2 regions of the Janthinobacterium sp. 67 genome follow, and region 2 is predicted to be linked to the other one. Evidence: predicted binding sites of a transcription regulator. Region 2 holds the regulator's gene; the other holds the start of a gene.
What was found. The regulator sigma-54, encoded in region 2, starts transcription at its own class of promoters, with help from an activator protein. The targets are predictions, from matches to a motif close to TGGCANGNAANCTGCTTT.
Positions count from the first base shown of each region.

Region 1: a site for sigma-54 is predicted at 2,916-2,933, ahead of CLU90_RS09080 (EDSAP-1 family PEP-CTERM protein). Genes of this name have one in related genera too.

Region 1 covers NZ_PGES01000001.1:2,016,927-2,024,135, reverse strand. The annotation lists gene CLU90_RS09090 (nitroreductase family protein) at 1-742, shown strand, start outside; gene CLU90_RS09085 (EDSAP-1 family PEP-CTERM protein) at 758-1,750, opposite strand; gene CLU90_RS09080 (EDSAP-1 family PEP-CTERM protein) at 1,859-2,842, opposite strand; gene CLU90_RS09075 (glycosyltransferase) at 3,031-4,263, opposite strand; gene CLU90_RS29685 (hypothetical protein) at 4,400-4,573, shown strand; gene CLU90_RS29680 (hypothetical protein) at 4,813-4,950, shown strand; gene CLU90_RS09070 (hypothetical protein) at 5,080-5,448, shown strand; gene CLU90_RS09065 (acyl-CoA thioesterase) at 5,533-5,991, shown strand; gene CLU90_RS09060 (DEAD/DEAH box helicase) at 6,079-7,209, opposite strand, start outside.
Region 2 covers NZ_PGES01000001.1:4,654,129-4,661,337, forward strand. The annotation lists gene CLU90_RS20865 (KpsF/GutQ family sugar-phosphate isomerase) at 1-109, shown strand, start outside; gene CLU90_RS20870 (KdsC family phosphatase) at 109-642, shown strand; gene lptC (LPS export ABC transporter periplasmic protein LptC) at 685-1,296, shown strand; gene lptA (lipopolysaccharide transport periplasmic protein LptA) at 1,322-1,903, shown strand; gene lptB (LPS export ABC transporter ATP-binding protein) at 1,903-2,658, shown strand; gene CLU90_RS20890 (RNA polymerase factor sigma-54) at 2,663-4,141, shown strand; gene hpf (ribosome hibernation-promoting factor, HPF/YfiA family) at 4,211-4,570, shown strand; gene CLU90_RS20900 (enoyl-CoA hydratase/isomerase family protein) at 4,702-5,787, shown strand; gene rapZ (RNase adapter RapZ) at 5,789-6,652, opposite strand.

The sequences.
Region 1 (7,209 bases), 2.6 Mb from region 2:
CGTGCAGCGGCGCCGGCTCAGCACGCGCAGCCTGCGCGCCAGTGAAAAGGCGGCGCTGGCGGCCAGCTTGCCACCGGGCTACTCAGTGCAGTGGTTCGAAGGCGGGCGCGCGCGCCTGGCCTGTGCCCGCCTGATGTTCGACAATGCGAAGCTGCGCCTGACCATGCCCGAAGCGCACAAGGTGCACCGCGACGTGATCGAATGGGGCGCGCGCTACAGCAGCGACCGCATCCCGGAGCAGGCGCTCGGTGTCGATGCGATGACGGCGCGGCTGATGCGCTGGGTCATGCACAGCTGGCGCCGCGTGGATTTTTTCAATACCTGGCTGGGCGGCACCATCGCCCCGCGGCTGCAGATGGACTTGCTGCCGGGCCTGTATTGCGCCGCGCATTTCGCGCTGCTGGCCGATGCGCCGCCGCGCCATGTCGACGATTATGTGGCGGCCGGCCGCGCCATGCAGCGATTCTGGCTGACGGCCACGCAGCTGGGGCTGCAATTGCAGCCGGAACTGACGCCGCTGATCTTTGCCCGCTACGTGCGCGAACGGCGCACTTTTTCGCGCACCGATGGCATGCAGGAAATGGCGCAGGAACTGGTGGTGCAATGCCAGGGCGTGCTGGGGGCGGCGGCGGTCGAGCGGGCCGTGTTCCTCGGGCGCATCGGTGCGGGGCCGGCGGCCGGCGCGCGCTCCTTGCGCCGTCCGCTGCAAGAGTTGCTGGTGGCGCCCACTGCTGGGCCATAAGGCACGCAGCCTGCGTCAGCGGCGCCGCCGTGGCGCCAGGCAAGCGAGCGCCGCCAGGCCCGCCGCCAGCAGCGGCAAGGTGCCCGGCAGCGACACGGGCGTAACGCCAGGTACGTAGGCCAGCTCGGAACTGTTCAGCATGTTCAGCACGAGGGTATAGCTGCCTGCCACCAGCTTATCCGTGACGGCGCCATATTGCCCGCCGCACGTCTTGCCGGCGCCCGTGCCCGTGGGCGCGCCGCAGCCGCTGGGGTCGTAGGTGAATACGCTGCCGCCGGTGAGCGGCGTTTGCGCGTAGCCCGCATTGAGGTTGGCGGCGTCGGCCAGTTCGGTGCCGCCCAGGATACCGGAGCCCAGGCTGCCGTCGGGCGCCCAGTTGAAAACGATCTGGCCATTGCCATCGATGATGGTAAACGTCATCGCCATATTCGCCGTGGCCGCCGAGCCCGTGCCAGCCAGGGCATCCAGGTACAGCTGCATGAAGGGCAGGGCCTGGAAGTCGAAGGCCAGGGTGGCACCCGGCTGGCCGACGACGAAATTGATGGCCAGGGCCGTGCTGGAACCATTGCGGCCCGAGGCGTCGGCGCTGCCGCCGCCCGTGAGAAAGGTTTCCGCCGCATTCACCGTATGCGTACTGGTCGAGCCCGGCGGAAACGGGGGAATCTGCGAGCTGATGATTTGCGCCTCGCCGCGCGCATAGGCGGCGTTGCCCATGCCTTGCCGGGTAAAATCGTTTTGCCCCTTGGTGACGGCGCCGCGTGTCGCTTGCGGCGCGTCGATCTCATTGCTGCCGCCATTGATGATGCTGCTGCCGTTCAGCGTGGCGGTGGTGCGCGACAGGTCGATGTTGCTGAGCAAGGTAGTGGAGCCGGTGGGATTGCTGATGACCAGGCCAAAGACGCTGGTGTAGGAATAGCCATACGCAGCGGCGCTGGCGGTGCCGCTGCTGGCCAGGAACAGCAAGGCCAGCAGGGCCGTTGGTAAACGGATGCAAGAAAATGTAGTCATGAAAATCCTCATCTCCTGGTCGGCCGTGTTGTAAGGAAAACCGACAGGCTTGCTACATAAAAAAGGCGAGGAAACTCCCTCGCCTGTAAATCCCCCCTGTTGCCTGGTTCAGACGGCAAGCTTGCGACGGCGGGCATAGCCCAGGCCCGCCAGACCCAGACCAAGCAAGGCCAGGGTGCCCGGTTCGGGCGTCGCGGCCTGTTTCACCAGGTCCACGCTTTCCACCGCATTCAAGGTCAATGTGTAGTTGCCAGCCGTTAAAGCATTGCTGACGGAGCTGAAGTTGCTGCCGCACACTGTGCCGACACCGGTGCCCGTGGGCGTGCCGCAACCGGATGGGTCGTAGGTGAACAGGTTACCGCGCGTGAGGAAATTGGTCGCCAGGCTGGTGTTCAGGTTGGCGCCATCGGCCGCCTCGGTGCCGCCGAAGATGCCCGAGCCGATCACGCCATCGGGCGTCCAGTTGAACACCGTCGCGCCGGCCGCGTCCGTGATGGTGAAGGTGACGACCAAGTTGGCCGTGGCCGTGGACAGCTGCCCGACCGTGCTTTGCAGGAAGACTTGCATGAAGGGCGAGGCCAGGAAGTCGAAGCTCAGCGTTGCCGTGGGCGAGCCGACGACGAAATCGACGGAGAACCCCGTGGTCGAGCCGTTGCGCCCGGACGCATCGGCCGTGCCGGCCGGTCCGTCAAGGTGGGCTTCGGCCACGTTGACCGCTTGCGTGGAAGTGGAACCCGGCGGGAACGAAGGGAATTGCGTGCTGACGATCTGCGCATCGCCGCGCGAAAAGGTGCCGGTGGGGCCTTGCTGCGTGAAGTCGTTTTCGCCCTTGGTGACGGGGCCGACGTTGGCGCGTGGGGCATCGAGCGAGCCGGCGCCGCCATTGATGACGCTCACGCCATTGAGGGTAGCCGTGCTGCGCGAGATGGTGGTGCTGTTGGCGACCGTGATCTGGCCCGTCGGCACGGCGATCACCAGGCCGAAGATGTTGTTGTACGAATAGCCGTAGGCGCCCGCCTGTGCGCTACCGGCGGCGCACAGCAGGGCCAGTGCCGCTGCGGCCGGGAGCAGTTTCAGTTTCGAGAGTTTCATTGTATTCACCTCGTGGTTGAGTGAGTCTGGAAGGTTTGCCTGAGACCTGTCGGCAGGTGCTCATGGCAAGTACCTAGCGACTTCCATGCCAACGCATGAGGTTCGTTTGAAATCAATGACTTGGCGCGCTTTTGTTGACGTGGTGCAGGTGTTGCCGGACTCGCTGTAAGAAAAACCGACGCCACCCGTCAAGGCTGGGCGCCTTGTGGCAACGAGCCCAGCAGGGCGTGCATATGGGGCAGCAAGCGTTGCCCGGGCACATAGTCGCGCATGGTCGTGGCCAGCTGACGTGCCGCCAGCCTGGCCCGTCCATCGTCGAGCATGCGCGTGGCGGCATGGCGCAAGGCCGTTTCCTGGAAGCGGTCGGCGCGCAGCAGCAGGCCGGCACCGGCGCCCACGATGCCGTGCATGTTGAGGAATTGGTCGAGGTTGCCGGCGATGCCGATGACGGGCACGCCTGCCGTCAGCGCCTGCTGGCTGGTGGGGCTGCCGCCGTTGCAGATCACCAGGCTGGCGCGCCGGGCGGCCGCGTCGCCCGGCAAAAAAGGCGCGACATAGGCATTCGGCGGCACGGCATCGACGCGGATGGTGCCGGCCGTGGCCGCCATCACGGTGACGGGCAGGGGCGCCAGCGCGCGCAGCACGCGCGGCAGCAATTGCCCCTGGCCGGAACTGCCCAGGGTGACATAGATGATGGGCCGCCCGCTGCTCAGTTCCGGGCGCTGCCACCAGTCCGGCAAGTCGAGCGGCGGCGCCCAGATGATGGGGCCCAGGTAGTCGTGCGTGGGCGGCATGCCGTGCGGCGGGAACAGCTGCGGAATATCCGCGTACAAGGTGCGGTCGGCATCCGTATAGATGCGCCGCAGGTCGCTGCCCAGCGATGGCAGGCCATGCCGGCGGCGCACGCGGTTCAGGGGCACGGCGTGCGAGGCGAAGGCCAGCGGGCGGATCAGGCGGAACAGGGGATCGGCCAGCCAGATGGGCAGCATGCCCGTCAGGGGCAGGCTGGGCACCGTATAGTGCTGGCGCACCCAGGGACTCCAGTAGGCATTGCTGACGGTAATGTAGGGAATGCGCTGCAGGCGCGCGCTGACCGACAGCGACAGGCGAAAGTCGCCGATCACGAGGTCGGGCTGGACGGCATTGAGCAGGCGCAGGTCGTCTTCCACATACGCGTGCAAGGTGCTTTCCGTATAGACGGGCTTGCCGTGCGCCAGCGCCTGCAGAAATTGCAGCGATGAAATACTGTCGATACGCCAGCGCCGAAAGGGGACTTGCTTGAAACAAAAGTCATAGCCATCGGCACAGGCAAAATGGACTTCGTACTCTTCCTCGTCCAGCTCCTGGGCCAGGCTCAGGGGACGGCCGACATGGGCCAGGGTCACTGCCTCGGCCATAAAGAGGATTTTCTTGCGCGCCATGGGGTCGCTTGCACTCGTGCGGGAGGGGATGCCTGGCAAGTTGGAGTGGCGCCACGCCGTTTAGTTCCCGACCGCGCGCCACTGGCGGGCGCCAGGAGTTGGGCGCATCGGCTACAGTGAGGCAAAGGAGATCACCATGCAGCCACAATCCCGTTTTGTCCCGCTGCGTGCGCACAGCACGCCCGAACCCGATATGCCGCCACCGCCGGAAGGCGATCCTCTCACGCCACCGCCGGAACCGCCGCCGCACATCGACCCCGTGCCGGTCGAGGAACCCACGCCGCCGCCGCCGCCCGTGAAAATGCATTGAACGGTTTGCCAGCCGCAGCGTTGCGCCATGGCCAGCTGTGGCCGGCGCGCGCCTTGTTTATTTCCAGTTGGAAATGGGAGGCGCGGGACTCGTCAGGGCCACGCCATTTAAACAACAAAAATGCGCATAAATGTTGCCGAGTGGATACATATCAAGCGCTAACTGCCGAGTGTCATGCGGCCGTCACGATTCTGTTCTTATAATGAGACATCATAAAAATTCTTGTACAGGAGACCATCGTGGGCAATTCCTTGCATAACAAAATCTACCTGGGCCGGCGGCCTGTGATCACCAGCAAGAATCTCGTGGCGCTGGTCGTGGCGGGTGCCGTGGCTGGTTGCGGCCTGGCTTGGCTGCTGTTGCGCAGCTATAAATAACGGCCGTCGCGGCCGTGTTTCCGCTGCCTGGCCGCCTGGCCGGCGGCGGTAGATTCACGTTGCCTGTTGCCGATGCGCAGCGGGGCGCGTACCATGGGGGCCGAACACCTGGCCTTTTATGGAAAAGTAATGAAGAACGAGAAATTAACAACTGATGAATATGACGCGCTGGAGCAAGTTGCACGCGGCATCAAGACCGAGCGCCCCAGTGCTTGCGTTGCCCGCAATGCCAAGCGCCTGTCCGGCCTGAAGCTGCTCAGCTATGCACGCGATGGCCGTCTGTCCATCACCGACAAGGCACAACAGCTGCTGTTCCTGCGCCGCTGCATCATGGGGCTGCGCGCCGTCGCCGCCGATCCGCTGACCAAGCTCGATACGGACGTGGCTTACTTCCTGGGCAAGAAAGCCCACATCGTGGCGCGCGCCGAAGGCGAGGGCCACGACATTTCCGACAAGGGCCGCGACTCGCTGGCCGATATCGACACCCTGGGCCTGTAAGGTCCGCAACCGGCCCCTGGGGCCGGTTTTCACATCCCCATTCTTTTTATTATTTCCCCTTTGGAGAACACTTTGGACAGCGCGATGAACTGGTCGGCCCACGAACTGACGATGACGGTCCTGATGACGCCCGATATGGCCAACTTTTCCGGCAACGTGCACGGCGGCACCATCCTGAAATACCTCGACAGCGTCGCCTACGCCTGCGCCAGCCGCTATTCGGGCAGCTACGTGGTGACCTTGTCCGTGGACCAGGTGATGTTCCTGCAGCCTATCCACGTGGGCGAGCTGGTGACCTTCCTTGCCTCGATCAATTACACGGGCACGACCTCGATGGAAGTGGGTATCCGCGTGGTGACGGAAAACATCCAGCAGCGCCTGGTGCGCCACGCCAACAGCTGCTATTTCACGATGGTGGCCGTCGATGCCAACCGCAAGCCGGTGGCCGTGCCGCCTTTGGCGCTCGAGACGCCGGAACAGCACGCGCGCTTCGAGCAGGCCAAGCTGCGCAAGCTGTCGCGCCAGAAAGTGTCGAAGAAATAAAGGCAGCGGAAATGAAAAAACGGCCACCAGAGCGATCTGGTGGCCGTTTTTTATTGCCTGCCGCCTGCTGGCGGCATGGCGCCGTGATTAACGGTCGCCGTAGCTGCGGCGTGCGCCGTCGGTGCTGCGCGGGTTGGAACCCTTGTAGCCGCCGCCGGTGCTAGGAGCGCCGTCCTTGCGTGGTGCGCCCGGCTTGCTGAACGTGCGTTGGCCTGGCTTCGCGCCGCCACGGTTGTCGCCTGGTTTCCAGCCGCCTGGACGGGCGCTCGAACGTGGTGCCGATGCCGTTTTCTTCGGCTCGAAACCTTCGATGACATTGACCGGGATCAATTGCTTGGTGAAGCGTTCGATGCGCTTGACGTTCATGCCTTCAGCGTGGTTCACCAGCGAGATGGCCAGGCCATTGCGGCCAGCGCGGCCGGTACGGCCGATGCGGTGGACGTAGTCTTCCGGGAACTTCGGCAGATCGTAGTTGAACACGTGGGTGATCGTTGGCACGTCGATACCGCGGGCGGCAACGTCGGTGGCAACGAGCACTTTGACCTGGCCGCGGCGCATGCCGTCCAAGGTGCGGTTACGCGCGCCCTGGTGCATGTCGCCGTGCAAGGCGGCAGCCGAGAAACCGGCGATGTTCAGACGGTCGGCGATGGTGTCGGCGTCACGCTTGGTGGCGGTGAACACAACAGCCTGGTCCAGCGATTCGTCGCGCAGCAGGTGGTCCAGCAGGCGGTTCTTGTGCGACAGGTCGTCGACGAAGTGCACGCGCTGGGTGATGTTTTCATGCTTGTTGCTCGAGCTTGCCACTTGGATGACCAGCGGGTTCTTCGTGATGCGGCGCGCCATGTTGCCCACGACGCCGTCCAAGGTTGCCGAGAACAGCATGGTTTGACGGCCTTCCGGCGTCGCTTCCACGATTTTTTCGATGTCGTCGATGAAACCCATGTCCAGCATGCGGTCGGCTTCGTCCAGCACCAGGATTTCCAGTTGCGAGAAGTCGATCTTGCCCGAATCCATGTGGTCGATCAGACGGCCAGGGGTGGCGACCAGAATCTCGGGATTCTTGGCCAGCAATTGCATCTGTTTAGGGTAAGGCATGCCGCCCAGGATCGACACAGCCTTGATGCGGCGGATGCCGGTGCTGTACTTGTCGGTGTTGGTGGTTACTTGCAGGGCCAGTTCGCGCGTTGGCGTCAGCACCAGCATTTTTGGCTGGGCAGC
Region 2 (7,209 bases):
GGCCGTGATGGAGCAGTTCCGCATCAACCAGATGCTCGTCGTCGATGCCGACGGCAAGCTGGTGGGCGCGCTGCATATCCATGACCTGACGCAAGCGAAGGTGATCTGATGGACAGCGTGGCGGACAACCTGGCACGCGCGGCCAAGGTCAAACTGATGATCTTTGACGTCGATGGCGTGCTCACCGACGGCAGCCTGCATTTCGGCCCCGATGGCGAGATGATGAAAACGTTTAATGTGTATGATGGCCTGGGCATCAAGCTGCTGCAGGAATCGGGCGTGCAGACGGCCATCATCAGCGCGCGCCGCTCGGCCATCACGGCGCGCCGCGCGCAGGACCTGGGCATTACCCACGTGCACCAGGGCGGTCACGACAAGCTGACGCCGTTTCGTGAACTGCTGGCGCTTACGGGCTTGACGGAAGAGCAATGCGGCTATATCGGCGACGACGTCATCGATGCGCCCATCCTGAAACGCGTGGGCTTTGCCGTCAGCGTGCCGGGCGGGCGTCCGGAAGCGCAGGGCCTGGCGCACCATGTGACGCAGGCCGGCGGCGGCCGTGGCGCCGTGCGCGAGATCTGCGAATTCCTGCTGCGCGCGCAGGACAACTATACGCGCGTCATGGCGCCGTTCCTGGAGTGAGGCGCGCCGCCTCGCCAGTGACATTTGAAAGAGTAAAGTCCTATGCGTAAGCCAGGAGGCGCCCATCGCTGGCGCATCATTTTCACCGTGCTGGGCGCGGTTGTCGTCGCGCTGGGCAGCTTTTGGCTGCTCGAAGTGATGAACAAGAATGGCCAGGATGCCATGCCCAGCAAGCACTTGGATGAGCCCGACTATTTCATCACCAATTTCAGCCTGGTGCGCATGGACTTGACGGGTAAGCCCAGCTATATCGTGTCGGGCACCAAGCTCACGCATTATCCTGCCGACGATTCGTCCGACATCGACCAGCCCTTCGTGCGCAAGCTCACGCCGGGCATGCCGCCGTTGAACATGAACGCGGAACTGGCGCACATCGACCAGGACAATACCCGGCTGCAACTGCACCGCAATGTCGTGATCGACCGCGTGGCCAGTCCGAAGGCGCAGAACCTGACGATCAAGACGGAAGCGCTGACGGTGTTTCCGGACGAGGAAAGAATGGAAACGGACGTGCCTGTCGATATCCTGACGGGCACCTCGCGCCTCAATGGCATCGGCATGAAAGCCAATAACGCCACCGGCGAGGTGGAAGTGCAGAATGCGCTGCGCATGGTCCTCCCGCCGAAACCGCGCCCGGCCGCGGCGGCAAAATGACAGAATGAAACAAGGAAACCATACTATGAAGAACATCTTGCTGTTGACCGTATTTTCTCTGGGCATCATGGGCGCGGCGCATGCCGAGAAGGCCGATTCCGAGAAGGAAGCCGTCATCACGGCGCGTAGCGGCCACGTCGATGACGTCAAGCAGATCCGCACCCTGACGGGCGACGTCGTGCTGGTCAAGGGCACCCTGACCATGAAGGCGGGCCGGGCCCTGATCACGGAAGACCCGCAAGGCTACCAGTTCATCACCTTCTGGGCCGATCCCGGCAAGCTGGCCACCTTCCGCCAGAAGCGCGATGGCGCGGGCGACCTGTGGATCGAAGGCGAAGCGGAGCGCGTGGAATACGACAACAAGACGGAAGTGGTGAAACTGTTTTCCAAGGCCAAGGTAACGCGCCTGGAAGGCACGAAAGTGACCGACGTGGCCAACGGCGCGTTCATCTCGTATGACAGCCGCAAGGAAGTATTCCAGATGGAAAATACCAACAGCGGCACCAGCACGCCCGATGGCGGCAGCGTGCGCATGGTGATCCAGCCGAAGACCAAGGCGCCGGCGGCGGAGAAAGCGCCGGCCACGCCTGCGCCAGGAACGAAATAATGGACAATACTCGTTGCGGCAGCACCCTGATCGTTCGCGGTCTGCAAAAAACCTATGGCAAGCGGCAAGTCGTGCATGATGTTTCGCTGCAAGTCGAATGCGGTGAAGTGGTGGGGTTGCTGGGCCCGAACGGCGCCGGCAAGACTACCTCGTTCTACATGATCGTCGGCCTGGTGCCGTCGGACGGCGGCAGCATCGACATCAGCGGCGTGGACATTTCCAGCCTGCCGATCCATCGCCGCGCGCAGATGGGCCTGTCCTATCTGCCGCAGGAAGCGTCCGTGTTCCGCAAGCTGACGGTGGAAGACAATATCCGCGCCGTGCTGGAAATCCAGACCGTCGAAGGCCGCCCCCTGAAGAAGGCCGAGATCGAGGAACGTCTGGATAAATTGCTGGCCGACTTGCAGATTGAAAAGTTGCGCGAGAACCAGGCCTTGTCCCTGTCGGGCGGCGAGCGCCGCCGCGTGGAAATCGCCCGCGCGCTGGCCACCGATCCCCGTTTCGTGCTGCTTGACGAGCCGTTCGCCGGTGTCGATCCGATCGCCGTGATCGAGATCCAGCGCATCGTGCGCTTCTTGAAGGAGCGCAATATCGGCGTGCTCATCACCGATCATAATGTGCGCGAGACGCTGGGTATTTGCGACCGTGCCTACATCATCAACCAGGGCTCGGTGCTGGCGTCGGGACGCCCCGACGACATCATCGCGAACGAGTCGGTACGCCGGGTCTATCTGGGCGAACACTTCCGTATGTGAGCCAATGAAACAATCATTGCAGCTGCGCACCTCGCAGCACCTGGCACTGACGCCGCAGTTGCAGCAATCGATACGCCTGTTGCAATTGTCTACCCTGGAATTGCACCAGGAACTAGAGCAACTGCTGACGGACAATCCCCTGCTCGAACGGCTCGACGATCCGCTCGACCGTTCGCTGCGCCTGCTGTCCGATGGCGCCTTGAGTTCGACGGCCGCGCCGGCCGAAGCGCCGCCCCAGCCGCCAGGCCAGGAGGCGCCCGCGGCGCCGGCTGAAGCGGAAACCTTTGACGGCGAGGCGGGCGAGGGCCCGGCCGCCGTGGATGGCGGCGACAGCGACTGGAGCGAGGCGAGCCGGGGCAAGGCGCCCGACGACGAAGATTCCCGTCCGCAACTGGAAGCCCATCACTGCACCCTGCGCGAACACCTGATGGAGCAGATGCGCGTGACGGTGCTCGAATTGCGCGACCGCGCGCTGGTCGAGCTGATCATCGACGCGCTCGACGACAATGGCTACCTGGAAGAGTCGCTCGACGACATCCTGGCGCGCCTGCCGGAAGAGCTGGAAATCGACGCGGACGAGATGCGCACGGCCCTGGCGCTGCTGCAAAGTTTCGATCCGCCCGGCGTGGGCGCGCGCAATGCGTCCGAATGTCTGGCCCTGCAGATCAAGCGCTTGCCGCAGGTTGCCATGGTGACGCGGCGCATGGCCCTCGTCATCGTGGAAAAGCACCTGGCCTGGTTTGCCCAGCGTGATTTCAACAAGCTGAAAAAAGCCCTCGATTGCGACGATGAAGACTTGCGCGAAGCGCAGACGGTGATTCGCCAATGCAACCCGCATCCGGGTGCCGTGTTCGCCTCTGACGTGTCCGATTACGTGGTGCCCGACGTCGTCGTCAAGCGCGCGCGCAATGGCTGGCAAGTGACCCTGAACAACGACGTCATGCCGCGCCTGCGCGTGAACGCCATGTACGCCAACCTGCTCAAGCAGGGCAAGGGCGAAGGTGCCATGGGCGCACAGTTGCAGGAAGCCAAGTGGCTGATCAAGAATATGCGCCAGCGCTTCGACACCATCCTGCGCGTGGCACAGGCGATAGTAGAAAGACAAAAGAACTTTTTCTCGCATGGGGCCGTTGCCATGCGCCCCCTTGTGCTCCGTGAAATAGCTGATACACTGGGTTTACACGAGAGTACTATCTCGCGGGTAACAACTCAAAAGTACATGCTGACCCCGCACGGCATGTTCGAGTTGAAATATTTCTTTGGTAGCCACGTCGCCACCGAAGCGGGGGGCGAAGCGTCATCGACGGCGATACGGGCATTGATCGTGCAACTGACAGGAGCAGAAGACCCTAAAAATCCTTTATCCGACAGTAAGATTGCGGACATGCTGGGGGAACAAGGCATGGTGATTGCGCGACGTACTGTTGCCAAATACCGGGAAGCATTAAAAATTCCGCCAGTGAGCCTGCGTAAGTGTTTGTAAGTTTTTTTCGGTTCCTCTGCGGGCCGGATACGATGGACCGCACGAACCCGATCATCTTTAGGAGTGTGTATGAATCTCACCATCAGCGGACATCATCTCGAAGTGACACCAGCCATCCGTGAATACGTACAAACGAAGCTGGAGCGCGTGAAACGTCATTTCGATCAAGTCATCGATATCGCCGTGATTCTGACCGTGGATAACCTCAAAGAGAAAGAAAAACGTCAAAAGGCCGAAGTCAACCTGCGTCTGAGTGGCAAGACCGTCTATGTGGAAAGCCTGGCGCAAGACTTGTACGCCGCAATCGATGCCCTGATCGACAAGCTCGATAGGCAAGTGATGAAATACAAAACCAAAGTGCAAGGGCACGGTAAAGAGGCGATCAAGCATCTGCCAGACAGCTCGGAAGAAGAATTCGCCCCCGCCTAAGCGGCCTGCGACTTTCAACCGGTTGTGATCAACTAAGGGCGCACATTGCGCCCTTTTTTGCGCCCAGCGGAACGCAATGTTCCCCGCGCAGGCGCTAGAATGTTTGCACTTTCACTTCTTTCCTGCCTGCCATGAGCGACTTCGTCCAGACTGCCATCCGCAACCGCACGGGCCACATCGTGCTCGACCGTCCGAAAGCCTTGAATTCCCTGTCGCTGGACATGGTGCGCGCCCTGAGCGCGGCCCTGCTGGTCTGGCGCGATGATCCCCAGGTGGACGCCGTCGTGATCCGCTCCAGCAGCGAGAAGGGCCTGTGCGCCGGCGGCGACATCCGTTTCTTTTACGATGCGGGCCTGGCCACGCCGCAAGGCGGCAGTGCCTTGCTGGAAGATTTCTTTACGGAAGAATACGCTTTGAATCATTTGATTCATTTCTATCCGAAACCGTATATTGCCGTGATGGATGGCGTGGTGATGGGCGGGGGCATGGGCGTGGCGCAAGCTAGCCCCGGCAACTGCCTGCGCATCGTCACGGGCCGCACGCGCATGGCCATGCCGGAAGTCAATATCGGCCTGTTTCCGGACGTGGGCGGCAGCTATTTCCTGTCCCGCCTGGCTGGACAGCTGGGTCTGTACCTGGGCTTGACGGGCTTGACGATCAACGCGGCCGACGCCCTGTACACGGGCCTGGCCGATGTCTACCTGCCCGAAGCGCAGGTGGGGGCCCTGCTGGACCTGTTCGAATCGACGCCGGGCGAGGCCTTGCCGGTGGCGATCAAGGCCCTGGCGGCGCCGTTCCAGGCCAAGGCGGGCGTTTCGTCCCTGGCCACGGCGCGCGCGGCGCTGGATCGCCATTTCAGCGCTGGCTCCGTGGCAGCCATCATGGCCTCGCTGGCGCAGGACGACGGTGCGTTCGCCAGCAAGGCCTTGGCGGCCATGCGCCTGCGCTCGCCCCTGATGATGTCCGTGACGTTGGAATTGCTGCAGCGGGGCGCCCACCTGGGCGTGGCCGATTGCCTGCGCATGGAACGCACGGTGGTGCGCCACAATTTCGAACATGGCGAAGTGCTCGAGGGCGTGCGCGCGCTGGTGGTCGACAAGGATAATGCGCCGCGCTGGAATCCATCAAGCCTGGACGAGGTCGACGCGGCCATGGTGGCGCGCTTCTTCGCTCCCGTCTGGCCGGCGCAAGCGCATCCGCTGCGCCACCTGAATTAAACTAGGCGCGTTCGCGGTGGCGCAAGACGACGCGTTCGTTGGGCCCGAAGTATTGCGCCAGCCGTTCCGCCATGTACACGGAGCGGTGCTGGCCGCCCGTGCAGCCCAGGGCCACCGTCAGGTAGCTGCGGTTGTCGGACTTGAATGATGGCAACCATTTCTCGATGAAGGCGCGTATGTCGGCCAGCAATTCCAGCGCGCTCGGCTGCGCGTCGAGGAAGGCGATCACGGGCGCGTCGCGTCCGTCGAGGGGGCGCAGGGCCAGGTCGTAATAGGGGTTCGGCAAGGCCCGCACATCGAAGACGAAGTCGGCGTCCAGCGGCACGCCCAGCTTGAAGGCGAACGATTCGAAGAACAGGGTCAGCGGTGCACGCTCGGAGGCGACGATATCCTTGATCCAGGCGCGCAGCTTGTTGGCGCTCAGCTCCGACGTGTCGATCACGTGGCCCAGCTGTTCGATGGCCGACAGGCGCTCGCGTTCTTCCGAGATGCATTCGATCAGGGTGCGGCGGCTGGCCGGATTCTGGTTCGGACGCAGTTCGTGCGACAGCGGATGGCTGCGCCGCGTTTCCGAGAAGCGCGCCACCAGCGAATGCGTGGTAGCCGTCAAGAACATGACCTTGACGTCGTGCCCCTGGTCGCGCAGCAGGGCCACATTGTGCGGCAGGCTGACGAGCGACTCGGCGCTGCGCGCATCGACGGCGACGGCCAGTTGCGGTGTGCCTTCGTCGAGCAGGGTTTGCACCAGGCTGGGCAGCAAGGCCGGTGGCAGGTTGTCGACACAATAGTAGCCGGCATCTTCCAGCACATTGAGCGCGACGGATTTACCGGAGCCGGATATTCCGGTGATAAGGACGATATGCATAGCCCGATCATACAATAAAGACCGGTGCTCTGCTCCCAAGGCAATTATCTTTACAAACTATTGCAATTTCATATGTGTATTTCGTAGGTCGGCTTAGCGCAAAGCGGTGCAGCAGGGAATTCACGCAGCATGGCTGCGTGCCTGCGTAACGGTCCTCGCTTGCAAGCGAGGGCTCCTGCTGACACCCGCTAACAATGTCGTCGGATTACGCGGGGCCTTGCCCCGCTAGTCCGACCTACGTTGCTAATCCCCGCTCATGGCGAGTCGTTGGTGCAGCCGGGAATTCACGCAGCACGGCTGCATGCTTGCGTAACGGTTCGCCCTTGCAAGGGCGAACTCCTTGGCAACATTAATCGCCACTCATGGCGAGTCGTTGGTGCAGCAGGGAATTCACGCAGCGCTGCTGCGTGCCTGCGTAACGGTTCGCCCTTGCAAGGGCGAACTCCTTGGCAACATTAATCGCCACTCATGGCGAGTCGTTGGTGCAGCAGGGAATTCACGCAGCACGGCTGCGTGCCTGCGTAACGGTTCGCCCTTGCAAGGGCGAACTCCTTGGC